One region of the Bacillus sp. LQ01 genome, then DNA from elsewhere that is predicted to be linked to it. Evidence: riboswitches for the same ligand, from Rfam matches in the RefSeq annotation. Region 1 holds a riboswitch; the other holds the start of a gene.
What was found. Region 1 has a riboswitch for preQ1 ahead of queC (7-cyano-7-deazaguanine synthase QueC). Riboswitches for the same ligand answer to the same signal wherever they lie in the genome.
Positions count from the first base shown of each region.

Region 2: another riboswitch for preQ1. It lies ahead of AC22L0_RS04450 (QueT transporter family protein); the one in region 1 lies ahead of queC (7-cyano-7-deazaguanine synthase QueC).

Region 1 is NZ_JBYEZL010000001.1:586,234-602,665, forward strand. Features, by position in the region: gene AC22L0_RS03135 (M3 family oligoendopeptidase) at 1-305, shown strand, start outside; gene AC22L0_RS03140 (DinB family protein) at 443-976, shown strand; gene AC22L0_RS03145 (DUF6254 family protein) at 1,078-1,194, shown strand; gene kinB (sporulation sensor histidine kinase KinB) at 1,206-2,414, opposite strand; PreQ1 riboswitch class I at 2,621-2,664, shown strand; gene queC (7-cyano-7-deazaguanine synthase QueC) at 2,758-3,420, shown strand; gene queD (6-carboxytetrahydropterin synthase QueD) at 3,420-3,911, shown strand; gene queE (7-carboxy-7-deazaguanine synthase QueE) at 3,904-4,620, shown strand; gene queF (preQ(1) synthase) at 4,639-5,136, shown strand; gene AC22L0_RS03175 (YkvS family protein) at 5,185-5,370, opposite strand; gene AC22L0_RS03180 (hypothetical protein) at 5,643-5,786, shown strand; gene AC22L0_RS03185 (histidine phosphatase family protein) at 5,875-6,477, shown strand; gene AC22L0_RS03190 (GNAT family N-acetyltransferase) at 6,513-7,091, opposite strand; gene AC22L0_RS03195 (hypothetical protein) at 7,426-7,620, shown strand; gene AC22L0_RS03200 (hypothetical protein) at 7,720-8,037, shown strand; gene nrdI (class Ib ribonucleoside-diphosphate reductase assembly flavoprotein NrdI) at 8,515-8,874, shown strand; gene nrdE (class 1b ribonucleoside-diphosphate reductase subunit alpha) at 8,861-10,945, shown strand; partial or broken gene AC22L0_RS03215 (ribonucleotide-diphosphate reductase subunit beta) at 11,100-11,678, shown strand; gene AC22L0_RS03220 (GIY-YIG nuclease family protein) at 11,868-12,641, shown strand; partial or broken gene AC22L0_RS03225 (ribonucleotide-diphosphate reductase subunit beta) at 12,771-13,166, shown strand; gene AC22L0_RS03230 (GntR family transcriptional regulator) at 13,383-13,763, shown strand; gene AC22L0_RS03235 (ABC transporter ATP-binding protein) at 13,760-14,458, shown strand; gene AC22L0_RS03240 (hypothetical protein) at 14,455-15,237, shown strand; gene AC22L0_RS03245 (ABC transporter ATP-binding protein) at 15,252-16,154, shown strand; gene AC22L0_RS03250 (ABC transporter permease) at 16,154-16,432, shown strand, end outside.
Region 2 is NZ_JBYEZL010000001.1:827,007-843,438, reverse strand. Features, by position in the region: gene AC22L0_RS04530 (MATE family efflux transporter) at 1-989, opposite strand, end outside; gene AC22L0_RS04525 (MerR family transcriptional regulator) at 1,122-1,967, opposite strand; gene AC22L0_RS04520 (ribonuclease J) at 2,062-3,735, opposite strand; gene AC22L0_RS04515 (cation:proton antiporter) at 4,069-5,232, shown strand; partial or broken gene AC22L0_RS04510 (DUF3986 family protein) at 5,295-5,572, opposite strand; gene AC22L0_RS04505 (aspartate aminotransferase family protein) at 5,636-6,985, opposite strand; gene AC22L0_RS04500 (solute symporter family protein) at 7,177-8,727, opposite strand; gene AC22L0_RS04495 (DUF485 domain-containing protein) at 8,730-9,071, opposite strand; gene AC22L0_RS04490 (sterol desaturase family protein) at 9,294-9,923, opposite strand; gene AC22L0_RS04485 (cytoplasmic protein) at 10,002-10,295, opposite strand; gene AC22L0_RS04480 (LysE family transporter) at 10,315-11,058, opposite strand; gene AC22L0_RS04475 (YqcI/YcgG family protein) at 11,073-11,801, opposite strand; gene cspB (cold shock-like protein CspB) at 12,064-12,261, shown strand; gene AC22L0_RS04465 (DUF2564 family protein) at 12,381-12,629, shown strand; gene AC22L0_RS04460 (zinc-finger domain-containing protein) at 12,663-12,839, opposite strand; gene AC22L0_RS04455 (ribonuclease H family protein) at 12,852-13,511, opposite strand; gene AC22L0_RS04450 (QueT transporter family protein) at 13,663-14,148, opposite strand; PreQ1 riboswitch class I at 14,155-14,199, opposite strand; gene AC22L0_RS04445 (aldose 1-epimerase family protein) at 14,332-15,204, shown strand; gene AC22L0_RS04440 (reverse transcriptase-like protein) at 15,274-15,660, shown strand; gene AC22L0_RS04435 (DMT family transporter) at 15,674-16,432, shown strand, end outside.

The DNA of each region.
Region 1 (16,432 bases):
ATAATGATTATTTAGAGCGCGGTGGTTTTTGGCAACGTCAAGGGCATATTTATAGCTCACCGTTCTATTATATTGATTACACGCTTGCTCAAATTTGTGCGCTACAATTTTGGAAACGTGCAAGAGATAATAGACAAGAGGCTTGGGAAGATTATGTGAATCTGTGCCAACAAGGTGGAAGTAAATCGTTCTTAGAATTAGTAGAAGTTGCAAATTTAACATCACCATTTGCTGAAGGCTGTGTGAAAAGTGTTATTACAGAAATTGAAGCATGGTTACATGCGATTGACGACACAAAATTGTAAAAAACATGCGCTTTTTTTCACATGTTTAACATCGACATAATGGGAAAATGATGAGATAATAAAAGAAAATTCAGAATACTAAAGAGGTGTTTCTAATAAGGAGCACCTCTTTTCACAAACAAAAGGGGGGAACAAGTATGCTTCAATCTAATATGGATGTAAGTTTAGAAAGTTTAGTAAACTCATTACAGTCTACTCGAAGCACGCTATTATCAGAAATTGAAATGTTAAATGACACAGAAGTGAATGTAAAGCCACGCCGTGATAAATGGAGCATTATTCAAATTTTACACCACTTGCATTTAGTTGAACAATCTGTCACGTCTGCCCTTGTATATGCTTTACAAAAAAAGGAAAGAAACATGACTCCATTTAAAGACCTCCAACTTACGCTTGATCGCACACATAAACGAGAAGCTCCTCAGCAAATGCAACCAACAGAAACTTTAATGAAAAAACAGCAAGGAATTCAATTGCTAGAACATTCACGCCAAGAACTATTACACGCGCTTCATAGTGTTATAGATGAAAAAGATTTATTTGAAAATGGATTAAAGCATCCTGTTTTTAATGATCTGAATTTGTATCAATGGGTTCAATTTCTTGATTTGCATGAACAAAGACATCTTACGCAGTTAAAAGAGGCGAAACATGCAATTTTGCAACGCTAAAGTGGAAGAAGTGGGAAACCACTTCTTTTTTGATACGTGCATAGTTTTCTTTCTTATTTTGGAATACTACATGGAGAAAGAAAAGAAGGAGTTGAAAAAACATGTCTAAGAAGAAGCGAGAAGAAGAGCGCGCCTGGAAAGCACGTAAAGAAAATCAACAACCGCACGGAAAAGTGAAAGCTTTTGCTGAATTAGTTGAAGGAACAGAAAAAACGTGATGAGTATTTCATCACGTTTTTTGTATGAGTGGAAAAGTTAATAAAAAGGTTGTACCGATTCCTTTTTCACTTATAATATCAATTTTTCCATTCATAGCTTGAACAACACTGAATACGACCATCATTCCAAGTCCAGTACCTTTTTCTTTCGTTGAATAAAAAGGAGAGCCAAGACGTTTTACTTGTTCTGAATCCATACCGACTCCTGTATCTTTTATATATAACTGAATATGCTTATGATCAGGAACTAATGTGAAATAAAGATCACCGCCTTTTGGCATAGCCTCAATGCAATTTTTTAAAATATTTAATAAACATTGATTTAGTTTTTGCTTTTCACCAGCGATAAAAAAAGAAGTGCTTTGCTTTATATAATGAGTACGTACATTTGTTAAATTAGTAAGCGGTGTAATTAACGACAATGCATGTAGTAATTCTTCTTCTAACTGTAATGTTTGTTCTTTTTCAATGCTTGGTTTAGCAAAGGTTAAATAATCTGTAAGAACATGATTTGCTTGTTCGATGCCGTTAATGGCAATGTCGATATACAATTTTCGTTCCTGCTCAGTACATGTATCTGATTGTAACAGTTGTAAAAAACCTTTCGTTGAAGTTAATGGATTGCGAATTTCATGAGAGATAGACGCTGCCATTTCACCAATTAAATGAAACTTTTCAGCATTTATAAGTTCGTTTTGGAGACGAACTTGAGTTTGTAATATGTGCAGTAAATATAAAATTAGAATCGTACCAAGCATTGAACATAACTCATACACAATAATATGCAGTATATAATCAGTCTTATTTGTAACCTTTGAAAGGAAGAAGGGTATCCAACTAAATCCGTATGTGAGACTGTAGATAATAGCAAGTGCTATTTTTATACGATTAGAAGTTTGATTAAAAAATTTATATGTTAATAGTAGAACAATAAATAGAAGAACAGAACCGATAAGAGATGGGAAAACACCTACCCCACCTAATAATAAGCGATATATGTTTAATACAACTAAGATAGAACCACCAGCAATAGGCCCTCCCGTTAATGTACCGACAATTAATACAATATGGCGCATATCAAATTGAAAACCATTATTTGTTTTTGCTGCAAATGTAATACAGAGTACGGTAGCAAGGCAACAGAGTACAATGAATATAGCTGAATTTAATTTAGGAGAGCGTTTCCCTTTTTGATTCCAAAATAAATGATATACGAGCATTGTAATCAGGATGAATAATATATTTAAAAAGAGATAAATAATAAAGGATTTCAGTGGGATGCCTCCTCTCTTCTTAGATTAAATTAATCATACTATAAAATGAAAGAAATGAAATAATAAATAGCGGAAAAATCAGAAATTTTTACGCTAGTATACAATATGTTACAATAAGCTGTGTCAATGAAAGAAGAAATTCCGTGCATCGCGCGGGAGAGGTTCGCGAACTCCCTCTATAAAAAACTATGGAAACAACAATATCCTTAGGTATTGTTTTGTTTTTTTATTGTGACAGTTCAAGAACGTTCTTTCTTCTTATTTATAGTAGAGAAGGAGAATGAGTGAAATGAAAAAAGAAAAAGCAGTTGTTGTTTTTAGTGGAGGACAAGATAGTACGACATGTTTATTTTGGGCAATAGAGCAGTTTGCAGAGGTAGAAGCTGTAACGTTTAATTACAATCAACGTCATAAGCTAGAAATTGATTGTGCAGCGGAAATTGCAAAAGAACTAGGAATAAAGCATACGGTACTAGATATGAGTCTATTAAATCAACTTGCTCCAAATGCGTTAACCAGAACGGATATGGAGATTACACATGAAGAAGGTGAATTGCCATCGACATTTGTAGATGGACGAAATTTACTCTTCTTATCATTTGCTGCTGTATTAGCAAAACAAGTTGGAGCACGTCATATTGTAACGGGTGTATGTGAAACTGATTTCAGTGGTTATCCAGACTGCCGTGACGTGTTTGTGAAATCGTTAAATGTTACTTTAAATTTATCTATGGATTACCCGTTTGTCATTCACACGCCACTTATGTGGATTGATAAGGCTGAAACATGGAAATTATCAGATGAACTTGGAGCATTTGAGTTTGTTCGAGAAAAAACATTAACATGTTATAACGGAATCATTGGTGATGGTTGCGGTGAATGTCCAGCATGTCAACTTCGTAAAACAGGATTAGATACGTACCTACAAGAACGCGAAGGAGCGAATAACTAATGGATAACTTTTTTGGATTTCGCATCGTAGAGAATTTGCAAAAAATGGACAAGGATATTCAGCGTAAACAACTCAAATACCATAATAAAAGAGTAATGGTCAGCAAGGAATTTACATTTGATGCAGCACACCATTTACACTGTTATGAAGGGAAATGTAAAAACTTACACGGTCACACATATAAAGTTGTATTTGGAATTAGTGGATATGTAAATGAAATAGGTCTTGCAATTGACTTTGGAGATATAAAAGAAATTTGGAAAAATGAAATCGAAATTTATCTAGATCATCGTTATTTAAACGAAACGTTACCTGCAATGAATACGACTGCTGAAAATATGGTCGTTTGGATTTATGAAAAGATGGCAGAAGCACTAACAAAAGAGAATCGAGTGAACGAATATAAAGGAGCTCGCGTTGAATTTGTTCGTCTATTTGAGACGCCGACTAGTTATGCGGAAGTAAGACGGGAGTGGATGCTTGATGAGTAAAATCCCTGTCTTAGAAATATTCGGTCCGACTATTCAAGGTGAAGGAATGGTTGTAGGGCAAAAAACAATGTTTATTCGTACAGCTGGTTGTGATTATAGCTGTGCTTGGTGTGATTCTGCTTTTACGTGGGATGGATCAGCTAAAGATCAAATTAGACAGATGACACCAGAAGATATTTGGGATGAGCTTGTTGCAATTGGAGGAGAAAATTTTTCTCATGTTACGATTTCAGGTGGAAATCCGGCATTACTGAAAAATATTGAGTTTCTTCTTTCTATATTAAAAGAAAATGGAATGCGAACGGCAATTGAAACGCAAGGGAGTAAATGGCAAGATTGGTTACTTCAAATTGATGAGGTAACAATTTCTCCAAAACCACCAAGTTCAACGATGAAAACAGATTTTCATAAGTTAGATGCTATTATTCAGAAACTAGCAGGAAAAGATATTAGTTTAAAAGTAGTAGTATTCGATGATCATGATTTTGAATATGCAGTTAAGATGCACGAACGTTATCCAAAGGTACCATTTTTCTTACAAGTAGGAAACGATGATACAAAAACAGTGGATGATGCGATGCTTATAAAAAATTTATTAGATAAGTATGAATGGCTGATTGATAAAGCTGTAAATTGTAAAGAGATGAATGATGCAAAAGTATTGCCTCAGCTTCATGCGTTAGTATGGGGAAATAAGCGCGGCGTATAACGAGAAGGGATGTTTAAAATGACAGGAAGATTAGATGAAGATTTAAAAGATGTAACATTACTAGGGAATCAAAATACAAAATATTTATTTGAATATAGCCCAGAAATATTAGAGGTGTTTGATAATAATCATCCAAACCGTGATTATTTTGTAAAATTCAATTGTCCTGAATTTACAAGTTTATGCCCGAAAACAGGACAACCAGATTTTGCAACAATTTATATTAGCTATATTCCAGAGCAAAAAATGGTAGAGAGTAAATCTTTAAAGTTGTATTTATTTAGTTTCCGCAATCATGGTGATTTCCACGAAGATTGCATGAACGTTATTATGAACGATTTAATTAAATTAATGGATCCGCGTTATATTGAGGTATGGGGGAAATTCACACCACGTGGTGGCATTTCAATTGATCCATACTGCAACTACGGGCGCCCAGGTACGAAGTATGAACAAATGGCTGACTACCGCATGATGAACCACGATCTATATCCGGAAACAATTGATAATCGTTAATAGAAAGAAAGGGCCTGTATAGTATACAGGCCCTTTCTTTCTATTATATTATGCATTTTGATTAATGACAGTATAGTTTTTATGACTTACAACTGTAAGAGGTTCCATATCTAGTTCTCTAAAATTCTTCATAATTGTTATATCAACAATAACAGAGTTTTGATTTACTTTTTGAACACGGCCTTGCATTCCACCTTTAAATTCGATGATATCTCCAGTTTCTGCGATCTGCATAAGCAACTCTCCTTGTTACAGTTTTCCCAAAAAAAGAATAAATTTGGGTTTTTTTATTTCCTCCTATTTTGAACCATATTTCCTACTTTGTAAATGTTTCCAAAGTAAAAATTCGAAAAATATTCACTTTTTGTAAGAAAATATGTAGAAAATCCATGTTTTTTAGAAAAAATAGCAAAAATGCGAGAATCTTTATATCGAGGTATAATGAAAAAGTAGAATAACCTGCTGAAGTGGGAGAAATTAGAGGCGGTAAAATGATGTTTGAATTTGTGGGGAGTGTTATAGCTTTAATTTTATTTTTATTTTCTTATATGCATTTAAAAAAGATTCGTCAATATGATACGAGTACATATTTTGATGGGATGGATGGTATCCATGCTTCGATAACACATGATAGTGGTGGAGAGATGTAAAGGGATATAACTTTATTTTCTTGCGTGGTATGATGTTTAGAACTAGTGCATAATAGAGTTCATAAGTGATGAATGGAGAGTGAAAAGAATGAAGATTTCTTTTATTCGTCATGGTTGTTTAAGTCGTATAAGAGAACCGATGACAATTAATTCATTTCACGAATGGATGAAACAGTATGATTCCGAGTCAATGATACAAAAAGCTAAAATGCCGATAGAAACAATAGAGGCAATTGAAGCAGCGAAATTTGTCTTAACAAGTGATCAAAGGCGTGCTGTACAATCAGCAGCTGAATTGACGGATTCTTTATCTTTTATGCAAAATTCTCTTTTTAGAGAAGCTGAAGTTCCTTCATGCTTTTTTGCTCCGAAGTGGTTGAAATGCACAATTAAGGTATGGATGTTCATTGGACGAACATTATGGATACTTGGCTACCATAAAGATGTTGAGTCTTATAAGGAAGTAAGAGAGAGGGTAAGGCAAGCGGCTTACCTGTTACATCGTTATGCTCTCGTACATGGAAGTATAGCTCTTGTAGGTCATAATTATGTGAATGTAATGATTGGTGCCGAACTGAGAGCGATGGGATGGTCTGGTTCTCCTATTTTGCACAGAGAGCCATGGGGATGTACAACATATACGTTTCACGAGGCGATGGATGGAAATATATTAAATACAAATTTAACATAAAAGCACACGATTTATATAAATCGTGTGCTTTCTTTTTAAGATATAGAAATTTTGACGTTTAATGGTTTTACGAGATGAGCATAAGGTTCCCCTACTAGCATAACAATTTCATCTTTTTTATAACCTAACTTTTCGTATAGTGAATAGGCGCGTTTGTTTTCTAAATTAACAAGTAAAGCGATTTTTTTATGCCCTTTTTCAGTTGCATAGATTTCGGCAGCTTCAATTAATTTAGAACCTATCCCTTTTCCGCCGTGTGCACTTGAAACTGATAATGTATCAATGTAATACTCATCAAGCTCAGCTTCTTTTTCTAACGTAATTGATTCATCTTTATGTAATGCTCTTAAGTGATGTACAATTGGTGCGTCAAGCTGTGTTGCTTCACTACCGTGATAAGCGACAATAATTCCAACTGCACTCTCGTCTTGTTCATAGACAAAACAGTTTTCGTAGCTCAGACGGTTATTTTCTTTTGAGAACCATGTCTCAAGTCCTAGTAATACTTCTGCTTCAACTGTGCTACCTGTGATTTTTTCAGCAATTTCATGCAGAGCATTATACAATAAAGGAGCTATTGCCATTGCATCTGTCTTTTTTGCTTTCCGAATCATAGTATCCCTCCTAGTTCTATTTGTATATTGTAGCATAGTGGTATGGAACTTTGCATAATTGAATGCCGAAATGTTTGATATAGAGAAGTAGCTATGTTAGTATATGATATTTAGTGGACATATAGTAAAACAATATTGTTTGCGAAATAACGAAAATAAAATCATGGCATAACAACGAGATAAAGTGAAACGTTAATCAGTAAGATTTTTTGTTCATTCTACGACTGATTAGTAGTCAACACCAATCGGACTACCTGCAAATAGCGGGATAAATTTACAGTTGTTGACCTATAGAATATAAGATAAAATAAAATATTGCAGAGAGGTGAAATACATGGATAAAGAATTAGCAAATACAATTTTAGATCAGCTAAAAAATGGTGAAATAAAGGAGTATGTTGTTACGAAAGATGTATTTTATACGTTCAGAGAAGTTGTTGTAAATAGAGAAGACTTTAAGCATTTCATTGGTAACGCACAGCGAGGCGGGCAAGTGATTTATACATATTCAGAAACGCCACGTTCATAAAGGAGAATTTTGATCAGCAGGGCATCTCTCACTGATTAGTAGCCTTCACCAAACGGACGTTTCATGCGGGATAAATAAAAGATAAAGGAGAGGGGAATTATGGGCGATTTTAAACAAGGCATTTTACCACATTGGGATTATATGTGGAAAGATAGAGCCGGCAATCGATTTATGGGAATGGTTATGTATCCAGAGAAACGAAAATGTTCAGCAAAAATGCTTCAGAAAATAAAAAGAGCATATGAAGAAGCAATAGAAATTAAAGTAACTGTACAAGTTCAACATACATATCAGTACGTAGAAGGACTGATTGTATACTTTGATGAAGAGGCTCCTGTATGTACAATGCTTGATAAAGATGAAAATCCACATCATATATTTGTAAAAGATATTTTGCGCATTGAGTACTCTGAATAAACTTTTCATAAATAAATTGAAGTTCCATAATAATAATCTTTTTCTATAATAGTTATCTTTTAGTATGTAACGAAAAACGAAAGTATATGTATAATATATTTAATAAGGTAAATTTGATAAATGTAATCGTTTTTTAGAGCAGATTATAGTTTCATATCTGTTCTTTTTTGCGTGATGCTGGAGAAATATATTTCTTCAGCATCTACCGTTTTATGACAAAATATATTGTTAACTTTTTTAAAAATAAGGTTAAATTCGTTGACAACTTTTTTGAAAAGCACTTTATTGACATGAGTTTTAGAATGTTGTTTCATAGTCATTGTATTGAAAAAAAACGGCTATCATGTCGAAAAGTAAAAGTTAAAAAAAGAAAGAATTTATACATATATCTTGTGTCTTATTTTGAAACGTAATACAATATATAGAGAAATCAAGAACAACATATAGAGAATATAGATTTGAGAGGGAGGGTCGGAAATGTTAGTTGCATATGATTCTATGACAGGAAACGTGAAGCGTTTCATTCACAAATTAAATATGCCGGCCGTTCAAATTGATGAAGATCTAGTAATAGATGAAGACTTTATTCTTATTACGTATACAACAGGTTTTGGAAATGTACCAGAACGTGTTTTAGACTTTTTAGAGCGCAATAATGAAAAATTAAAAGGCGTATCTGCAAGCGGCAATCGTAACTGGGGAGACATGTTCGGTGCAAGTGCTGACAAGATTTCTACTAAATATGAAGTGCCTATTGTATCAAAATTTGAGTTATCTGGAACAAATAACGATGTAGAATATTTTAAGGAAAGGGTGCGGGAGATTGCGACACATTGAACTGAATAATGAAATCACGCAAATGCAGGACGGTTTTTATCAGCTTCATAAAGATAAAGAGGCATTAGAAGTCTTTATGGAAGAAGCTAGAGAGAATACCGTTCCTTTTAATAGCGTGGCAGAGCGAATGGAGTATATGAAAGAACATGATTACTATTACAACGTTCTGGACGAGTATAGCTTGGAGGAAGTAGAGGAAGTATATAACATCGCTTATGGTGAAAACTTCGAGTTCCAATCTTATATGGCAGCATCTAAGTTCTACAAAGATTATGCGTTAAAAACGAATGATCAAAAACAATACTTAGAAAGCTATGAAGATCGTGTAGCAATTGTTTCATTATACTTAGGACGCGGTGATGTTTCGAAAGCAAGACAATTCGCAAGCATGATTGTAAAACAAAACTACCAACCAGCGACACCAACCTTTTTAAATGCGGGAAGAAGCAGAAGAGGAGAAATGGTGTCTTGTTTCTTGTTAGAGATGGATGATAGCTTAAATTCAATTGGCTTTAACATTAATACTGCGATGCAATTATCAAAAATCGGCGGGGGAGTAGCTTTAAACTTATCTAAGCTACGCGCACGTGGTGAGCAAATTAAAGGTATCGACAACGCTGCAAGTGGCGTAGTACCTGTTATGAAATTGCTTGAAGATTCGTTTTCATATGCGAATCAGCTTGGCCAACGAAAAGGTGCCGGTGCAGTATATTTAAACATTTTCCATTGGGATATTATTGAATTCCTTGATACAAAAAAAATAAATGCCGATGAGAAGAGCCGTATTCAGTCTCTATCAATCGGAATTATCGTTCCAAGTAAGTTCTTTGAGCTTGCTGAGAAAAACGAACCTTTCCATGTTTTCGCGCCTTATACGGTTTATAAAGAATATGGCAAGCATTTAGATGATATTGACATTGATGAAATGTACGATGAATTAATGAGCAATCCGAAAGTGAAGAAGAAGCCACTAGATATTAGTGCACGTGATATGCTTATTAAAATCGCTATGATTCAGCTTGAGTCTGGTTACCCATACTTAATGTTTAAATCAAATGCAAATAATCAACATCCATTGAAGGATATTGGAACTGTGAAGATGTCGAACTTATGTACAGAAATCTTCCAGCTTCAAGAAACTTCAGAAATAAATGATTACGGTACAGATGACATTATCCGTCGTGATATTAACTGTAACTTAGGATCGTTAAATATCGTAAACGTAATGGAAAATAAAGAAATTCGTGAAGCAGTTCATGCGGGAATGGAAGCTTTAACAGCTGTTTCTGATATGACGATTATTCCGAATGCACCAACTGTGAAAAAAGCAAATGACGAGCTTCATTCAGTTGGACTTGGAGCAATGAACTTACACGGATATTTAGCAAAAAATAAAATCGCTTATGAAAGTGCAGAAGCGAAAGAATTCGCTCGTACATTCTTTATGATGTTAAATTACTATTCTATTGAGAAAAGTATGGAAATCGCTACAGAAAAAGGCGAGACATTTAAAGACTTCGATAAATCTGATTATGCGAATGGCACATACTTCGAAAAGTATGAAACGACAGATTACAGTCCTGTAACTGAAAAAGTTCAGCAACTATTTGAAGGAATTCATATTCCGACAAAAGAAGATTGGACAAGTTTAAAAGAGCAAGTGCAGAAGAATGGTTTATACAACTCATATCGTCTTGCCATTGCTCCAACACAATCAATCAGTTACGTTCAAAATGCAACTTCAAGCGTAATGCCGATCGTAAGTCAAATCGAATCAAGAACATATGCGAATGCGACAACATATTATCCAATGCCGTATTTATCAAAAGATACGTTCTGGTACTATAAATCTTCTTACGATATGAATCAGTTTAAATTAATTGATTTAATCGCAGAAATTCAAGAACATATTGACCAAGGAATTAGTACAATTCTTTACGTTAATAGTGATATTTCAACACGTGAATTAGCACGTTACTACATCTATGCACATAAAAAAGGCTTAAAGAGTCTGTATTATACGAGAACACGTAAATTAAGCGTGGAAGAGTGTGTGGCTTGTACCGTTTAATGGCATATTGCCATACTAAATGAATAACCCAATAGTATGAGCAGGGTTATGAACCCTGCTCATACTTGGTTTGTTCTACTAAACGGTTAGCTTTTCATTGTTAGATGGAAATTTAACCGTTCAGTAGAACAATAATAGATATAGGGGTGATTCAATGCGCGCTGTTAACTGGAATAAAAAGGAAGATGATTTCAGTTTAATGTTTTGGAAGCAAAACATCGCTCAGTTTTGGACAGAAGAAGAAATCGCGGTTTCGTCTGACAAAAATACTTGGGTGCAATTATCGAAAGAAGAGCAAATTGCTTATAAGCGTGTATTAGGTGGTTTAACACTTTTAGATACGAAACAAGGTGGCGAAGGAATGCCACTTGTACTTGTTCATCTTGAAAATTTACAAGCGAAAAGTGTATTAGCTTTCATGGGAGCTATGGAAGAAGTACATGCGAAAAGTTATAGTCACATTTTCACAACATTAGCTACAGAAGAAGAAATTGATGATATTTTTGACTGGGTAGACAATCATCCGTTACTTGAGAAAAAAGCTGGTATTATTACTAGTTACTATCGTCGTTTATTAAAGCCTGAAGTAACGAAAAAAGAGTTATACATGGCAATGGTAGCAAGTGTGTTCTTAGAAAGTTACTTATTCTATAGTGGATTTTTCTATCCACTTTACTTAGCTGGTCAAGGTAAACTGACGGCAAGTGGTGAAATTATTAACCTTATTATCCGTTAACTTATGGCGGCTTTTGGTAGAGATACCAATTGAAAAACCCTTTTAATTGCTGGGACCCCCTATTGTAAATTTATCTGTATTATTATTGATGAATATATGCATTCAGGTTATTCTCTAACTATCAATAGATGGAAAGGAGAATAGCTGATAGGGCAATCAGCAGCGAAGCCTTTATCTAGCGATAACATGTACGGAATTTACTATTTAAAAATCAATGGGAAGTATTATATTGGTAAAGATGTGAACGTTTCAAATTTAAAACGAATTAGGGAACATATGTGGATGTTAAAGAGTGGTACACATTATAATAGGTATTTACAAGCAGTATACTGTAAATATGAATCCACTTTAGAATATGGAATTCTAGAGGAAATAGAATGTTCATTGGAAGAATTGAGTGAGATTGAGCAACAGTATATTTGGCTGTATGATTCTTATAATAATGGCTATAACTTGACGTTAGGCGGAGAAGGATTGGGTGGAATTAAATTCACTGAAGAACAATTAGAGAAGAAAAGGCAACGTGTTATAGGTGAAAAAAATCCACAATCAAAAATTACAGATGCACAATTTTTTGAGATTGTAGAACTACTAAAGTGCGGAAAGACAAATCCAGAAATTGCTGATATGTATAATCTTCATCCTAATTATGTATCTTTAATTCGACATAAGAAACGTTATAAATATCTTTGGGGAAAAGTGCAAAATTATATGCCGGTTAAATCTGAACACCAACTGAAAACAAGGGGACGTGTGACTCTTGAAATGTTTTTGGACATCGTTCAGATGCTACAAGCCGGTGAATCTAATGCATCCATTGAAAGAAAACATGGGTTATCGAGCGGCACAGGAAGCCGTATCAGACATCGAAAACTGTATAAACAGTGGTGGGTGCGATACGTAGATAAAGGAACGTTCAACGACTATCCCAATGGCGGTGAAATTCCGCAAGAGGAGTAGGGCCAAGCGGTGGGTGAGAATCCCTTAAATCGAAATGGAGGGCTACCTGAGAAGGTAGATGATATAGTCTCTTCTTACAGGAAACTGTAAGCTGTATAAACGGCATAGGAGTAGCGAACTTATGTGAAGGTAAAGGATGAGTCAATTCACGGCGTATTCGTCGGTATTTTAGCACAACAAATCTTCGCAGAACTTTCTGCAGAAGAGCAACAAGAAGTGCAAAAAGAAACACAAGAGTTATTAATGGAACTATATGAAATTGAAATGGCCTATACAGAAGAAATTTACACTTCTATCGGTCTTGTAGAAGATGTAAATCGTTTCGTTCGTTACAATGCGAATAAAGGGCTTATGAACTTAGGACTTGAGCCGAAGTTTGAAGAAGAAGAAATTAACCCAATCGTTTTAAATGGTTTACGTACAGATACGAAAAACCATGATTTCTTCTCTGTAAAAGGAAATGGTTACGTAAAAGCAACGAACGTTGAAAAGTTAGCTGACGATGACTTCGTGTTTAACTTTTAATATAGGATTATAAAGAAAAGCTGTCTTATTGATTGATAAGACAGCTTTTCTTTATAATTTTGTTTACATAACACTATTATTTTTGTATAGCGATTTATATTTGGGAAGTTCTATTCGGTTAACGGATAGAACTTTTTTGTAATTAAATGGGTATTTACAAACCTTTTGTATCAGTGTATTATTTAACTAGTACACCGATACAAAAGGAGGGAAGAAATGAAAATAGAGTTTTCTCCAAATACACCAATTTACATTCAGGTAATGGAATACATAAAAAAAGAAATCGTAACAGGACATTTATTGCCTGGTGATAAAATTCCCTCTGTCCGTGAATTAGCGAGTGAATTACAAGTTAATCCAAATACGATTCAGCGTACATTTCAAGAGCTAGAACGGGATGGAGTTGTTGTCACACGTAGAGGAATGGGACGGTATGTAACGAATGAAGGGGAGAAAATTATGGAGCTGCGAAAAGAGATGGCGAAAGAATTACTTCATTCTTTTATAGATGGAATGGACAATTTAGGTTTTTCAGAAGAAGAAATTCTTACAATTCTTCGTTCTTCATTACATGATAAGAGGGAGGAGAGCCAATGACAGAGCTATTGAAAATAGAAAACTTATGGAAGAGATACGGATTAAAAGCAGTGATCCGTGAATTAAACATAGAGATTACGGAAGGGAAAATCGTTGGGCTTGTTGGAGATAACGGGAGCGGGAAAACGACGTTATTGAAAATGATTGCAGGCTTGCAACACCCTTCTGAAGGTAGTATTACAATAGACGGTAAAAAGGTAGGATTACAGACGAAAGAAATCGTTTCATTTATGTCTGATAAGCCAGTCTTTGATGATTGGATGACTGTAAAAGATGCTTTATTTTTTTACCGAGATTTTTATAAAGACTTCGATATTCAAAAAGCGGTAGATACGATTGCAGAATTTAAAATACCGTTAGAAGAAAAAATTACAGCATTGTCAAAAGGTATGATAGAGAAGCTGCAAATCATTTTAACATTTTCTCGAAAAGCGAAGCTATACGTACTGGATGAGCCGTTGGGCGGGATAGATCCTCTTTCTAGAGAACATGTATTGGATTTAATTCTACAGTTCTATAGGGAAGATTGTACGATATTAATTTCCACTCACTTAATAAATGAAATTGAAAATATTTTTGATGAAGTGATCTTTTTAAAAGATGGAGAAATGGTTCTATATGAAAATGTAGAAGAAATTCGTTTTCAGAGAGGAAAAGCAGTTCATGAATTGTTTAAGGAGGTGTTTAGTAAGTGAAGTCAGTACTTTCCTATTTATGGAATGTAAATAAGAAAAGATATATTGTTACTTTTTTATTCTTTGTGCTAATTGAAGCTGTGTTATTTTCACAAATGATTGTAAGAAAAAGTGATGCGGCTATCAGTAGACAAGAGGGTATATTTGGAATCATTATGATTATATTTTTCTTTTATATTGTTTATATGTTTATACAAACAATGAAATCATATTCACGCTTACTAACTAATCCAATGTTACGACTTACAGCAATATCTGGGAAACAATATGTAATTTCTATGCTTATTTTCTCATTTATCGCAATGGCTATATGGTATGGGATATGTGGAATTCTTTTCTACGTAAGTTATGTATTAGCTTTTCCTACGACTTCTGTATATGTAGAGGCAAAAGAGATTATGCAAGTAGGCATAATTAATAATTTAATATATACGATAAGCGATTTATTTGAGTTTTTGTTTAGTGTGTTACAAATCATATTAGTAATTACTCTAGTTAAGTTACTTACCAAAAAGAAAAAGGCGCAAAATATACTGATCGTTATTATTTTTCTAGTAATAAATATAGCGATTACTTTAGCGACAACCTTGCTAGGAAAATTAGCTCCAGCTTTCCAAGTATTGCGAAGAGTAGAATATCATAGTGAAAGCAAGAGTCTATTTATTAATATGTTTCAAGAAAATGGATTTAACATTTTTAATATAAGTTTCATGGTAATGGTTAGTGCTCTAATAATATATGTAATTGCTTATATTATCGATAAAAAACTAGAAGTCTAAAGGAGGAATCAGCATTGGGAAACGTAGTAGTAAAGTTAGAGAATGTTCGAAAAAAGATTGGTGGAACGGAAATTATTCGTGGTTTATCATTTGAGGTTCGTGAAGGAGAAGTATACGGTTTCCTTGGACCGAACGGTAGCGGTAAGACGACGACGATCCGTATGATGACAGGTCTTATTTCAATGACAGAGGGCGATATTACAATTTGTGGACATAGTATTCGCTCGGAGCGTGAAAAGGCACTAGAGCAAATTGGAGCGATTGTAGAAAATCCTGAACTATATGATTATATGACAGGAATGCAAAACTTAAAGCATTTTGCGAACATGGCCATTACACCAATTAGTAAAGAGCGCATTGCTGAGATTGTCAAGCTTGTTGAATTAGAGCATGCGATTCATAAAAAGGTGAAAACATATTCACTTGGTATGAAACAACGTTTAGGAATTGCACAGGCATTACTTCATCAGCCGAAAATCTTAATTTTAGATGAGCCGACAAATGGACTAGATCCAGCTGGTATTCGCCAAATTCGTGATTATTTACAACGTTTAGCGAAAGAAGAGAATATTGCTGTAATCGTATCAAGTCACTTATTGAGTGAAATTGAATTAATGTGTGATCGCGTCGTTATTATTAAACAAGGTGAGTTTGTACAAGAGTACAACTTACATGAAAAAGTGAAACATGATGAGGCAGTCGTTGTAGCGTTTGAAGTAGATGAAGTTCAGAAAGCAAATGAAATCATTAAAGGTAAAGCAAAAGGGAATGTAATTGTAGCATCTGTAACAAAAGACAACATTCCGCAACTTGTAAAAAAACTTGTTCATGCTGATGTGCTGGTATATGGCGTTACTGTTCAAAATAAAACGTTAGAGGATGAGTTCTTAGCGATTACTGGGGGAGTGAAAGCGTAATGTTTAAATTAATTCAAAATGAATTTTTAAAGTTGCATGCGAAAAAAGGTATGTATATTTTAATTGGTGTCATTGCTTTATTAGAGATTTTAGGAACAGTAGTATTGGCGAAATGGGGCGACGCTGGTAGCTTAAGTGGATCTTACTTAGATTTTGCAAGTTCAAATATCGGCTTAATTATGATATTCACAACGATCTTTGGAATTACAATAGCTTCTCGTACAATTACAGATGAATTCCAAAAAGGAACGATTAAGCAATTATTAATTCGTCCAAGA
Region 2 (16,432 bases), 240 kb from region 1:
ATTATCGCAACGCCTCCAAGGACAACTGCAATTTTCACAGCAAACTTCAATCCTTCACGAAGTCTCTCTGATAAATTTGCCCCGTAATGGAAACTAGCAATTGGCTGTAATGCTGCTCCAACACCAAAGAATAATAGTAATGTCATTGCATGAATACTATTCACCATCGCATAGGAAGCTACTCCTACTTCTCCTGCATATTGGACAAATGCGATATTAAAACCAATCGTTACGATTGCAACCGTACTTTCTGCTGTAAAACTTGGGAAACCAATCACCATAATTTGTTTGACAGTATCCCATTCAAAATGAAATTTCGTCCACTTTAAAATACTACTTTTTCTAAAGAAATGGGTTAATAATACAAGGAAACCAATCGCTGCCGAAAGAATAGTCGCTGAGGCAGCACCTGTTACGCCCCATCCAAAGATAAAAATAAAGATATAGTCAAACACTATATTTAATACAGCCGTTACAACAAGACCAGCCATTGCTAAATTAGGATTTCCATCATTTCGTATAAATGTACTTAAAATATTTTCTAAAACGTATATCATTCCAAATGTTAATAATACGTGTAAATAGTCTAACGCATATGGTAGAATCACTTCGTTTGCACCAAATAAGTATACTAAATCTTCTATTCTCCATAAGCAAATCGCTGCTAAAATCCCTACGATAACAACTGCTACCGTCATTGATTGAGTAAAAATAGACCTTGCTCTTTCTCGTTTATTTTCACCTAATGCAATGGAGTATAACGTTGCCCCGCCCATTCCGATCCATAATGAAATAGAGAAGAAAATCGAAAAGGCTGGAATAGCCACGTTCACTCCTGCTAAACCGTTCGCCCCAACTCCTCTACTAATCATAACCGCGTCAATTACAATATTCACTGACATTAATACCATTCCAAGAACTGCTGGTATTAAATAAGAAATAAATAAGCTTTTAATTGGTTTTTCTCTTAATTTTTCTGTTGCTTCCATACTCTAATATGCTCCTTTTTTTCAACTCTCTTTTCTTAGTTTAAACCTTCAAGTAACTTTAAGGTCAATAGAGAATTAAAAAATAGGTGACTTAATTATCGCGTTTGATGCTCATTTGTAATTATACGAGTCCTATAACTTATTGCTTTGTTTTTTCATTATAGGAATTTGAATTTCTGTTACTTGCTCCTCAGGATCTTCTGTTACAGACCAATCAATTAATGCAATCTCAATTGCATCTCCACTTATTTCGTATCCTTCTTGATCAATATATTTCATTAGCTTCTTATATGTTTCATCAGTTTCTTCATATGGCCCATGATGATATACACAGGCAAACATACCTTCTTTAATTTCATCTGAACTCTGTACTTCAAAAGGCATATAATCCAAAAGAATAAATACACTGCTATATGCTTGAAACTCATTTTGCATTAACCCTTTTTTCGCAACAGTTACACCAATATCTCCAGAAAATAAGCTATCATCCATTTGCCTCATATTTTTTTGCAACGAATGAATGTAGTACTCAAACATATCATCCGTCGTATTCGGGGCAACCGCAATAGCTGTTATTTTTCGCTGCGGGATCTCTTTTATTACCATTTGTTCAGCTTTTGCTTTTGTTGCTTCCTTAATTAAATGAATTCTATGCTCCATTTTCGCCAAAGCATACTCAATTTCTCTTTGTTTCTTCAGCATCATCTCTTGTTGTTTTTCCAGTAAATTGAGTGCGTATGCTGGATTTCTTTCATCAATATATTTTTTAATTTCCTTTAATGGAATGTTTAATTGGCGTAAAAACTTAATCGTATCTAATAGTGAAAATTGATCGATTGTATAATAACGATAATTCGTTTGAGGATCAACAATGGACGGATGAAAAATTCCTTTTTCATCATAATACCTTAATGTAGATTCTGCGATATTATGCATTTTTGCCATTTCTCCAATTGTAAAACGTTTATTTAATAACATCTTTTATTTCCTTCCATTTCTATTTATTTCATTATATGTTCATTTTGTCTTCAAAACAAAAAAGAATTCCCATACGAGAATTCTTTTTTTACTATTAAACCTCTATTATTATAGGAAGAATCATCGGCTTTCGTTTTGTATTTGTATATATATACTTCCCTAACGCTTCTCTTACCTCCCTTTTCAAAATACCCCAGCTATTCACATTCTCTTTCTTTAAATTATTAATTGTAATAACAGCTAATTTATTTAATTCTCTTAAAAATTCTTCTGAATCACGAACATAGACAAATCCACGAGAAATAATATCAGGACCTGAAATTATTTCTCCATCCACTTTATTAAAAGTAATAACTATAACGAGCATTCCATCTTCTGAAAGTTGTTTACGATCACGTAATAATGCATTTCCAACATCTCCAATTCCTAATCCATCTACATATATATTTCCTGCCTGTATTCTTCTAGATTGAATTGCCACTTCATTACTTATATCTACAACATCTCCATTACGTACGATAAAGATATTTTCCTTTTCAATACCAATTGATTCTGCTAACAAACTATGGTGATGTAGCATTCTAAACTCTCCATGAATTGGGATAAAATATTTAGGTTTCATTAAAGTGAGCATTAATTTCAATTCTTCTTGATACGCATGACCAGATACATGGACTCCAGTAGAACTACCTGATCCATAAATTACTTTTGCTCCTAAAGCAAATAGATTATCTATAATTCTTGAAACGTTACGTTCATTTCCCGGAATCGGAGTCGCGGCTATAATAACCGTATCTTCTGGTAAAACATCAACTTGTCTATAGTTTCCACTCGCTAAACGCGCTAAAGCTGCCATCGGTTCTCCTTGACTTCCTGTACAAAGTATTGCAACCTGCTTTGGATCTAAACGATTTACCTCATTTGCTTCAATTAACATACCTTCTGGAATATGTAAATAACCTTTCTCTAGAGCAACTTCTACTACATTTACCATACTTCTCCCGAGCAAAGCCAATTTTCGATTTGTTTTTATGCAAGCTTCAACTATTTGCTGAACACGATTCACATTAGAAGCAAATGTAGAAATAATTACTTTTCTATTTGCTTTCATAAATATTTCCTCTACCCGTTCTCCTACTGACCTTTCTGATGGAGTAAAACCTGGGCGTTCTGCATTTGTGCTTTCAGATAATAAAGCTAGTACACCTTCACTTCCTATTTTAGCCATTTTATGAATATCAGGATGTTGATTATTTACTGGTGTTAAATCAAATTTAAAATCACCTGTATGTACTACAGTACCTTCTGGTGTATGAAAAACAATACCGAGACAATCCGGAATACTGTGGTTCGTTTTAAAAAAGGTTGCCTTAATAGAACCACAATCAATTTCTGATTCTGAATGAATAACGATTAATTCCGTATCATTTTGAAGATTGTGTTCCTTTAATTTAATTTCAATTAAACCTAACGTTAACTTTGTTGCATAGATTGGTACATTTAGTTGTTTTAAAAAATATGGTATTCCGCCAATATGGTCCTCATGCCCGTGCGTTACTACTAAACCGCGAATTTTTTCTTTATTTTCTTGCAAATATGTGACGTCTGGAATTATTAAATCAATCCCTAATAAACTTTCATCTGGAAATTTAGATCCACAATCAATGACGACAATATCATTTTCATATTGGATAGCATACATATTTTTTCCTATTTCATTTACTCCACCTAAAGCAACAATAGACAAGTTATTTTTTAATGAATTCAAATGATAAAACCTCCTTTTCACATTTATAATTCGTGAAATAGCATTTAGGCTTTATTATTTGTAATGAAAAAGGACTTCATACTATTTCATACATATAAAAATTCACACACTATTCTTATATGTATACCTCTAATAACACCGTCTCTCTCTAAAAAAGCTCCCATTTTTTCATTGATTTTTTGCAAAATATATTATATATTAATTACAGGTTCAAATTACGAGTTCAAAAGAACTTGTAATCAGACCCTTTTGTTTAATGGGTTTTACATATTTTCATTAGGCAAATTCCGAGAAATCGTATGATAAAACTAAAAATGATGAGGAGAGGATCAGATGGAATTCGAATTTTTCTTTCAAATTGCACTTATTTTATTAAGTACAAAGCTTGCTGGTGATCTTAGTGTTAGATTAGGTCAACCTTCTGTACTAGGTAAATTAATTGTCGGTATCGTTATCGGTCCAGCTGTATTAGGTTGGATTGAAAATTCAGAGCTTCTAACTCAATTAAGTAATGTCGGGGTTATTCTTCTAATGTTTATGGCTGGACTTGAAACAGACTTAGAAGAATTAAACGCAAATCGTAATTCTTCTTTAGCAGTTGCACTCGGAGGTATCATTCTTCCATTCGTAGGTGGTTACGTTTCCGGCCTTGTTATGGGAATGGAACAAGGAAACGCTGTATTCTTAGGATTACTTCTATGTGCGACAAGTGTTAGTATTTCCGTACAAACACTTCGTGATTTAGGTAAAATGAAAACACGTGAAAGTACGACGATGCTTGGAGCCGCTGTATTTGATGATATTCTTGTTGTTATTTTATTAGCATTCGCAATGAGCTTCTTAGGCACTGATGATGTTAACTTAACAATGGTTATCTTGAAGAAAGTAGTATTCTTCGCTTCTATTATTTTAATCGGATGGAAAGGTGTTCCAGCAATTATGCGTTGGTTGTCACCACTGCGCGTATCTGAGTCTATCGTGAGCGCAGCTCTTATCATCTGTTTCTCATTCGCATATTTCGGCGAACTATTAGGAATTGCTGGTATTATCGGTGCTTTCGCTGCTGGTATTGCAATTTCTCAAACAAACTACAAACATGAAGTAGAAAAGAAAGTAGAACCAATTGCTTACGCTATGTTCGTTCCGGTATTCTTCGTTAGTATCGGTATGAATATTACATTTGACGGTATTGGCAATCAAATTTGGTTCATCTTAGCATTAACAGTAATCGCTGTATTAACGAAACTAATTGGTTGTGGTGTTGGTGCACGCATGACTGGATTTGATGCTAAGTCTTCTGCAATTATCGGTGCTGGAATGGTTTCTCGTGGTGAAGTTGCACTTATCATCGCAGGAACAGGTCTTTCTTCTGGGCTATTGGCACAAGATTACTTTACAGCAATCGTTATTGTCGTTATTTTAACTACAATGATTACACCACCAATGTTAAAATACACGTTTGGTGCAAAAGATAAAGCAATGAAAGCAAGTAAATAAGTTTACTATAATAAAAGGAGATTGCTATTTTATAAGATAGCAATCTCCTTTTTGTTTTATCTTTAAACAATCTCGTTCTTTTTTAACCATTTTCAAAAATAGTTCGTGCTTCTTCATCATTGATATCATTACTAAATGAATACACCTTAATACCATAATCATCTATATATTCACCCAGTTTCATTTCCTCCACTTTCTTATAAAAATCGTCTACCTCATAGTGCGGAAGATAAGCATCCCAAACTGGTTCATTTATTCTTTTGTACGCCGTCACTTCTAAATCATATCCGTCTTCATAATATCCGATGTGATAATGTTTGTTCGGATCATATTTATCCATTAAAAGTCCCCTCTACTAAACAAAAGCGAGCCTTATATTAAAGCTCGCTCCTCTCTCTATTTATTAAATACGTTCCATCGCCGTCTTCAACGTTCCAACAACAAAGGCAATTTCTTCACTTGAAATAATAAGCGGCGGTGCTAATGTTAAGACGTTATTATATCCTGCTGTCGTCATACCGTTTCGTCCTATAATAAGCCCTTTTTCTTTACAAGCATTTACGACACTTGCGATTTTGTCGTTATCAATTGGCTCTTTCGTCTCTTTATCATTTACTAATTCAATTCCAACTAATAGACCTTTTCCTCTAATATCCCCAACAAGCGGATGTTCCCCAATTTCATCTTTTAGTTGCTCTAATAAAAGGGAACCCATTTGCGCAGATCGCTCAATTAAATTTTCATTTTCCATAATCTCTAAGTTTTTAAGGGCTAATGCACAAGCTGCTGGATTTCCACCAAATGTATTAATATGTCGGAAGAATTCATACTCTCCCTTCCCTTTAAATGCTTCATATATTTCTTTTTTCACAGCTGTTGCAGATAATGGTAAATATGCGCTCGTAATCCCTTTTGCCATCGTAATAATATCTGGCTTCACATCATAATTCATAAATCCAAATGCTTTTCCTGTACGTCCGAAACCGCAAATTACTTCATCACTAATAAGCAAGGCACCGTGTTTTTGACACGTTTCATGAACAGCTTTCATATAGTCTTGTGGTGGCATTAATATGCCCCCGCCTGTAATAATTGGTTCCATAATAAAAGCGGCAATTGTTTCACTTAATTCCCACGTCATAACACGATCGACTTCTTTCACACATTCTACATCATAAATATGCTGCCCTTCAATTTCAGGCATACGGTAACAATCCGGTGGTGTTACGTGTAAAAAGCCTGAAGCAAACGGTTCATATTGATATCTACGCTGCGCTTGTCCCGTCGCTGCCATTGTCGCCATTGTATTCCCGTGATACCCACGATAACGTGACATAAATTTATAACGATGTGGTTCACCTTTTTGCGCATAGTATTGTCTTGCTATTTTAAAAGCTGTTTCGTTCGCTTCTGAACCACTATTTGAGAAGAAAATAACATACTCTCCCCCAAGCCACTCATTTAATTTTTCAGCAAGCTTTATAGCTGGTTCATGAGATTGTGACATTGGAAAGTATGATAATGTTTGTAATTGCTTATAAGCCGCTTCTGCGAGCTCCTTTCTTCCATATCCACTATTCACACACCAAAGACCACTCATACCATCTAAATATCTTTTTCCTTGTATATCTTCAACCCAGCACCCTTCAGCTTTTGCCCCTACCATTGTACTATTTGGACTAAAGGGACGCATTCCGTGCCAAACATATTGCTCATCTTTTGCTAATAATTCATCAGTTTGCTTCGTTTTCATCATTACTTCCACCTTCCATAACAACTTATTTTTCACAAAAGCTGCGCTGGTGCCATGATGACTTAAATTTCTCCCTGCTATTTTCATTCCACAAAATTAAGACAAATCCTACTTACAAATCAGTAATATTTACAAGAAAATGACAAAAGAAAAAAGAGCTTTTCTTATCTATCGAAAAGCTCCTCTTTTATTTAATGTGAAGACGCATCACTAATACCGTGACCAGTATTAGATTTCACAAGAATTTCATCAAATTTCGCTGCATCTTCTTTCTTACTAGATAAAACAGTTCCTAAATATGCTGCAAGAAATCCAAGCGGAATTGAAATAATTCCTGGTGTCGTATATGGGAATATCGCTTCCCCAACAAAAATAGCTTTTCCAGCTACAGGGTTCCAAACATTTGGACTCAACGCTACGAGAACAATTGCTGATACGAGCCCTACAATCATACCGGAAATAGCACCCGTTGTATTAAAACGCTTCCAATATATTGTAAATAAAATCACTGGTAGATTTGCACTCGCTGCAACTGCAAATGCTAATGATACTAAAAATGCTACGTTTAATGTTTGGGCAAATAATGCAAGTATGATAGATAATATCGCTACTCCAATAGATGCATACCGAGCCATAGATACTTGCTCTTTTTCCGATGATTTCCCTTTGCGAATGATCTCATTATAAAAATCATGAGCGAATGCTGATGCTGCCGTTAATACGAGACCTGCCACTACAGCCAAAATTGTTGCAAAAGCAATTGCTGATACGAAAGCAAATAAGAAGTCTCCCCCTAACGCTTTGGCTAATAAAGGTGCTGCCATATTACCCGCTGGGTTCGCTTTAATAATCGCTTCATTTCCTACAAACGCTGCCGCACCAAATCCTAAGAAAATCGTCATAATATAAAATGCACCAATTAACCATGTCGCATATACGACAGATTGACGTGCAGTTTTTGCATCACGTACTGTAAAAAAGCGGACAAGTATATGTGGTAATCCAGCTGTACCAAGTACTAGTCCTAAATTTAAAGAAAGTGTATCAAGGCCATCCTTATACTTTACACCTGGATTTAAAAATGAATCTTTTAATGGTGTAGCTGTTTTCATTTGGGCAAACATTTCAGTCACGCTGAAGTTGAATTTTGCGAAAACGATAACAGAAATAATAAACGTACCGGCCATAAGTAATACAGCCTTTACAATTTGTACCCAGCTCGTTGCTGTCATACCACCAAAAATAACATACACCGTCATAAGTGTTCCAACGATTAATACAGATGTCGTATATTCAATCCCTAATAATAATTTAATAAGTGCACCCGCGCCAACTAATTGTGCAATCATATAAAAGATAGAAATCGTCATCGTATTAAGAGCTGCAACTCCGCGAACTTTTTTCGCGTCAAAGCGTGCTGCAATCATATCCGCCAAAGTGTACTTTCCTAAATTTCTAAGCGGTTCTGCAACAAGATATAGTACAACTAAATAAGCAACTAAAAAACCGATACTATAAAAGAATCCATCAAACCCAGTTAATGCGATTGCTCCAGCTATACCGAGAAATGAAGCAGCAGACATGTAATCTCCAGCAATGGCCAGACCATTTTGCCAACCAGTTAATCCCCCTCCAGCCGTATAAAATTCACTCGCATTTTTCGTTTTTTTCGATGCAAAATAGGTTATGACGAGCGTACCAAGAACAATAATTAAAAATAGTGCAAATGCAGTAGTATTCAAGTTCAGCCCCTCCCTTTTTGCATATCTTGTAAAATTTTTCGGGAGATTTCATCAAATGATTCTGCTTTTTTGCTATAAATCATACATAGTGCCCATGTCATAATAAATTGGGAAAAAGCAAATACCCACGCCCATGTAACGTCTCCAAATGCAGGTGTATTAAGCACCTTTGAATACGATGTTAGAATAGGTAATGCGATAAAAAAACTAAAAAAGAAAATACTCATTGGAATGATAAACTTCTTTTTCGTATTTAATAACAATTGAAATTCTTCCGACTGAACGACCTCTGTATAATTCACCTCATTTTGCAACTTACGTGCTGACGTATCGTCTCGTTTCATTAACCGATCCCCTCTCTTACTTAAAATACACTTACCCCTTGCATACCTAAAGACTAAATTTTATAAATATTCAGAAACTTATATTCATTTTAGACAATCCATGCATTCATGCAAAGATTTTTTGATAGACATTTTTCGGCAATTTCCCCTAAATTTTTAATATACTTTTTCAAAATAAAGTGACACCTTACTTATTTATCCTCATTAAGACAAAAGCAGTGCTTAACGCACTACTTTTGTCTTTTTTTCCTTTTCTAAATTACGAGCCGTTTCGCTTAACTCAACATCTTTTCCGTCTTTAAGTGTTCCAAATATAAAATCGAATACTGGATTTGAAACACCAAACCAAAACTTTTCGTTTTTATAATGGTGTAATATATGTTGTTTTTTTAGCCATCTTCCAAACTTAGTGACGGGACGAATCGGTCTATGAGCAATATAATGTTTCCATTCGTAAACGAGCAGCATAATAATCATTCCGATTCCAAATGAAAGTGCAATAGTAACACTTTTTGTAATACCATATGCTATAAGTAAATATATAGTAAAACTAGGTATACTAAACCATACAGGTAAAAACAAAAGTTTTAAATCATCTGGATATACGTGGTGATCATAATGCAATCTTCTTAACATTTTTAATAGAAATGTGTTTTTAGGTGGCTTTATATGGAATAAAAAACGATGTGTCATATATTCATTAAGTGTATAGAAAACAATCCCAAACACACATGCTAACATGCCAAACCACGTAAAAAATTGCATTTTTAAAATAATAATGAAAATAAATAGAATGCTATACATAATAACAATATCATGTTGTAAAAAGAACTCTTTCCCCACTTTCTTCATCTTGTTTCCCCCTTTTCCAAAAAAACAGCCGCAACATATCGTTACGACTATTTCTTTTCTATTCTTATTCTATTCACTTTACAAATTTGCCTGTTGTTCTATTGCCGAGAAAAAATTGTTTGATCCAAATATATTTTGCTTCGGAATAGTATGTTCCACTGCAAACACTGTTACTTCTCCTCTTTGCACTTCTCCAATAATGAGCCCAAATATTTCATGATTTACTGCAAACGTCGGTTGCTTTGTTTGTAACAATCTTGCAGCATTATGAAACACCGCTTCATATAGTGGATTTCTATCAGTAATTTCTTTTCGGATTTTTGGCGCTAACGTAATTATAATTTCTTTTCCGTCAATAGTGGTTCGATACATAAAAATCTCCCCTTCAATCTTATGTGAACAACTGTAAAGCTTTGTATGCAAAATGTATAGAGTAACCTACTAAAATAATACCTGCTCCGGCTGTTATGTAGCCAAGCGCTTTTGGTTTTAATAAAGTTCTTCCAAAATGTACAGAAAAAGCAATATTTAAATTCCATAAAATAATACCAACAATAATGCAAAGACTGTACAAAAAAGCTTCTTGTTTCGTTACCTTCGTAAGTAATGAGCTAAGTGTACTTCCGTATATACCAAACCAAAAAACAAGATTTAATGGATTGGATATCGCAATTAAAAATCCTGCCATAAACGATTGCTTAAGGCCACCTACCTCTTCTTTTTTATATTCCATATTCGATTCGAAAATTCCTTGTTTTACACTTTGAAATCCTAAATAAAATAACAAGAAAAAACCCGTGCAATACATGAAGGCTTGTACATATGTATACATAAACACAGAAGATAAACCGAAATAAATGAGAAGCATAAATAAAACATCTGCAGTCATTCCACCAATTCCAACAACCCAAGCGTGCCAAAAACCACGTTCAATTCCTCGTTTTAACATTTCAATATTAATCGGCCCTACTGGCGCAGCTAATGATATACCTAATACGATTTGCTGTATAATTGCTCCAATCATCGCTCTATCCTTTCTACTCTCTTTACTACTAGTTAATGATGTAATTTTAAAAAATAGACTAGCTTTCATAATAAAATACCCTTTTTTATCCAAAATATACAAAAGAGCCATCTAGATGATGGCTCTTACTTTTCTATCCTATGAAGAAAAGGACATTTCCCTTTTATTGGCTCTACATCGTCTCCTATGAAATATTGTTTCCATTCACGATGCTCTGGGTCACCATAATGACTAATGTTAGGATGTTTCGGCAATTGATCCCACTTTTCAACTCGCTCACGGACCATTTGTCTTGAATATGCTCCTTTAGGACGATCTCCCTCTAATCCATCAAAAATAGTGCGTGGCTGAAACCCAATAACGAGAGAATTCCCTAAATGTCTAGTTTTTCGTTGTTTATAAGCTGGCGCATTTCCAAATGCGAATATTGGCTCACCACCAAATGAAAATTCCCATAAATAATGGTCTGGGTCTTCAGGAATTTGCTTTGGCCATGCTTGATTATCGTTTTCATGTAAATACTGTAACACTTTCCAAAAAGAATCACGGTAATATTCGAGTGATTGTTCTTCACATTCCGGTTCTACAAAAAGGAAAAAGCCCCTTCTTACAATCGGTCTCTCTTTCATTAACTCTAAAAAAGATAACATTGTATGCGGCAAATGACTCCAATCATTATGAGAAAGAAATGAATAACGAAGTTCATTCTTTTTCAAAGCTGTTAAACCGAAATAACATGGAAAAGTTGGTTCTAACACAACATTTGAAAAAATCTCAAATTCTTTTGCAACCCAATCCGGTATGTCGGTTCTCGTTCTCATTCCTTCATTATCTAATAAGTAAGACTTATTCATTCTTTCACCTCATTATGTATAGCATTCAATTAAGAATATTACATACCCGGCTTGTCCTATACCTATTTAAAAATTTGACTGGAAAATTATTTAAAAATACAAAAAAATAAAATCGCTTACTTGACTAAATTCTCCCAATTCGTGTATATTTAAATTAATCATTTAGCAGAATATTCAAGAATATAGCATTTTTAGTTTATATTATTTTTTTAATGAATTTCACTAAATGAAAATAGTAAACGCTTTTAGGAGGAATTGTAACATGCAAGGAAAAGTAAAATGGTTTAACAACGAAAAAGGTTTTGGATTTATCGAAATGGAAGGCGCTGACGATGTATTCGTACATTTCTCTGCTATTCAAGGAGACGGCTACAAAGCTTTAGAAGAAGGTCAAGAAGTATCTTTCGACATTACTGAAGGTAACCGCGGACCTCAAGCTGCTAACGTAGTAAAACTTTAATCCAACATATAACAGGAGGTTGCCTTACTTGGTAACCTCCTTTGTTATTCCTTTGTATATTTCCGTTTTACAGAGCAAAAACTATGTGAAATGCGCACTATACAAAGGAGGAATTATTAATGGGATCAGAAGTAAATGATTTTGAAGAAGTGAAATTCCGTGTAGAAACAGCACAAAAAATGGTAGGATCAGCAACAATTTCAATGGATCCAGATACATTAGAGCATGCTACTACTGCTGTAGAAGCAGCTCGCTCTCAGCTTGAAATTATGAAATCTGTTGCAACTGATTTAGATGAGCCATTTTTAATGAATGAGGAAAAGAAATTAAATAAATGTGAGCATCAACTAAACGAAGCAAGACACTAAAAAACATCCAGAGAATTTTCTCTGGATGTTTTTTCATGACAACTGTTCTCCATACTTTTTCAATGTTTCTCCAACTGTACATTGCCGTATACAAAATGAATGGGCATAATATTTACTATTTGTCTTTCGATTATGTTCTCGCAAGAAACATCCTTCACAATACGTTTCTAATAAGTCATTTACCTCTGTAATGAGTTGCTTTTTATCCACCTTTGCACCTCTCTATTCAGTTATTTCTTTATGACTATCAATAACTGTTCCTTCCAATGCTTGCGTAGCTAATTGATGTGCTTCTTTATTTTGTTTTCTAGATATTGGTTCACATATAAGTTTTAATTTCATTTGCTTCGCCTTTTGTTCAATTTGATCTAAATAATGGTTTAAATGCTCATCATAACAAGGCCATTCTCCGGCTAATTGCTGCAGTACAACTTGAGAATCACCGTGAAGTGTGACTGCTTCATACTTAATCCCTAATTCCTCGAGTATATTCATACCGTATAGTAACGATGCATATTCCGCTTCATTATTATCATATATACCTTCTATATATGCATTGCGGCGAATCCGGTAGTTTGTATTTCCTTTTTTATAATACACACATATACCAACGCCAGCTTCTTTCGTTTGCACATCATACCCCCCATCAAAATAAACGAGTATTTCTTGGGGATCTTCCTCTACTTGCTTACTTAACTTTTTCATCTCTTTTAATGACCATTCTGCGTCCATTTCATCATAAAATGAAATTTCTTTTACTCTTCCTGTTTTCTCAAAATCCTCTGCAAATTGAAGTACTTCTTCTATGTTCATATACTCTGTCGTTAATTCCGTCTGCAATCCGCGCTTCGTTTTATACAACCAATGAATTTTATATTTCATACTACATTCCCCTTATGTAAGACTTCTTATTTATCCGGCTAATTGAAGCCTCACTTTATTTTATTATATTTTATCAAGAGTCACAGTATTATATTCAATATAATCACATACAAAAAGAGCCATCCTATATAAGGAATAGCTCTTTCATCTATTACATAAATCTTTCAAATTGTACTCGCTTATTAATCCAGTACATTACAGGCATACCGATCGCCATTACTACGAATTCACCTGCTGCACATGTTAACCAAGTCCACATAAATGGTAGGTCAAATGCAAGATGAAGTTCAATTGCAATCATAAACATTGTAACCGTAAAGATAACTGTATTAAAAATCATACGAGCCCAAACACCTTTAATAAACCGCATAGAAATAATCGTTGCAACTAATGCAAGAATAGATTGGCCTACTCCAAATACTAAATCATAAGCGATCATAGGTGAGAAAAAGAGATTCGTTAAAAATACACCTAATACAATTCCGTAAATTGCTTTCTTGTTAAATACAACGAGATGATTAAACATCTCTGAAATACGAAACTGTACATTTGTAAAGCCAAATGGCTGAATAAGCATAGAAACAGCAATATATAATGCCGCTAAAATACCATTACCGACTAATGTTCTAATATTCATGACAAAATCTCCTTAGTTTTTTTACGTGGGATGGTTTCGAACCACGTTATTCTTTTTTTAGCAACAAGATTATATTTTACGTGGTAGCCCCTCTTTCGTCAATAGATTTCCTATCATAAACTACCTTTTTCCTTTTAGACAACGTATAATGAAACATATGAAAGATTTAGGAGGTTTCACTTCATGACAGCAACAATTCAAAATGAAAAAGTGATCGTTTCCATTTCTGACAAAGGTGCAGAATTACAGAGCGTTCGCTTAAAAGAAGACAACATAGAATATTTATGGCAAGGTGATTCTACTTATTGGGGACGCCGTGCACCAATTTTGTTCCCAATTGTCGGTCGATTAGTAGATAATACATACTACGTAGACGGTAAACCATATTCATTAACACAACACGGTTTCGCTCGTGATCTTACTTTCTCTGTGAAAGAACAAAGCGAAACAAAGATCACTTATATCGTTACTAGTAATGAAGAAACATTAAAAAAATACCCATACGAATTCGAATTACTCGTTTCTTATGAGCTAGATGGACAAAGTGTTCATGTAACATATGAAGTAAACAATCCTACTTCTAAAGAAATGTTCTTCTCAATCGGAGCACATCCTGGATTCAACTTCCCTTTATTGGACGGTGAATCATTTACAGATTATCACTTATCGTTTAATGGTTCGGAACGCTTAGAAACAAGCGTATTAGAAGGACCTTATCTTTCAAACAAAAAGCAATTAATCGCTGAAAATACGACTGAATTGCCACTTACATACGATTTATTCAAAAATGATGCACTTATTTTTGAACATATGAATACGAATGAAATTTCGATTCGTTCTCATAAACATAATAAATTTGTAAAAGTAGAATTTGATGGATTTCCATTTGTCGGCGTATGGACACCAGGGGATAACGCACCTTTCTTATGTATTGAACCTTGGTATGGAATCGCTGATGAAGTAAATCCAGCAAAAGATTTCAAGGACAAAAAGGGAATTCAATCTTTACAAGCGAATGAAACATTTACATGTCGTTACAGCATCACAATCGGATAACTACCCTATCCCCTACTTCAAAAAAATATTTAAGTAGGGGATAATCTTATAATTTGGAGGTTTCTCATTTTGATTGAAGTATATATTGATGGTGCATCAAAAGGAAATCCTGGTCCTTCTGGTGCAGGAGTGTTTATTAAAGGCGTTCAGCCGCCTGTACAATTATCAGTACCACTTGGAACAATGTCCAATCATGAAGCAGAATACCGCGCTTTACTTCTAGCATTAAAATATTGCATCGAGCATAATTATAGCACTGTCTCTTTTCGTACAGATTCCCAGCTTGTCGAACGGGCTGTTGAAAAAGAATACGCAAAAAATAAAATATTTGCACCTCTTTTAGATGAAGCACTGCAGTACATAAAAAACTTCGATCTCTTTTTTATTAAGTGGATTCCAAGTAGTCAAAATAAAGTAGCTGATGAATTAGCTAGAAAAGCTATCTTACAAAATTAACGGGGGTATGAGTGTGAAAAGAGAGTGGATTGCTCCTCTTGCTTTATTATTTGTCTCTTTTATTTGGGGAGCTACGTTTGTTGTCGTTCAAAACGCTATGTCTTTCGTTGGTCCATTTACGTTTAATGGTATTCGCTTTTTATTCGCTGGAATTATTTTATTATTCGTTCAAATTATTTTCTCACAGAAAACTTCAAAACAAGAATTAAAACATAGTAGTTTAGCCGGATTAATAGTTGGGTTCTTCTTATTTGTCGGTTATTTATTGCAAACATTTGGCTTACTCTATACAACATCTTCAAAAGCAGGTTTCTTAACTGGGCTAAGCATTGTTATGGTCCCAATCTTATCCTTTATCTTTTTAAAACAAAAAGCTACCATTTTCATCGTACTTGGTATTGTTGTAGCTACAACAGGTTTATACTTATTAACAGCTGCTGATTCTTTCCAATTAAATATAGGAGATATACTTGTTCTCGGTTGTGCAGTCGCTTTCGCTGCCCATATTCTTATTAACGGCTTCTTTTCTAAGAAAATATCACCTTTATTATTAAGCACATCTCAAGTATTAGCTGTTGGTATATTTTCTTCTATTTGCGCTTTTTTGTTTGAAGATTGGGAAAAGTTATTTTCAGTATCACTATGGACGAATCAATCCTTTTTATTCGCACTCTTTCTAACTGCCCTGTTTGCAACATCTATTGCTTTTTTCATTCAAACATCGGCACAAAAACACACTTCTCCAACGAGGGTAGCAATTATTTTCGCAATG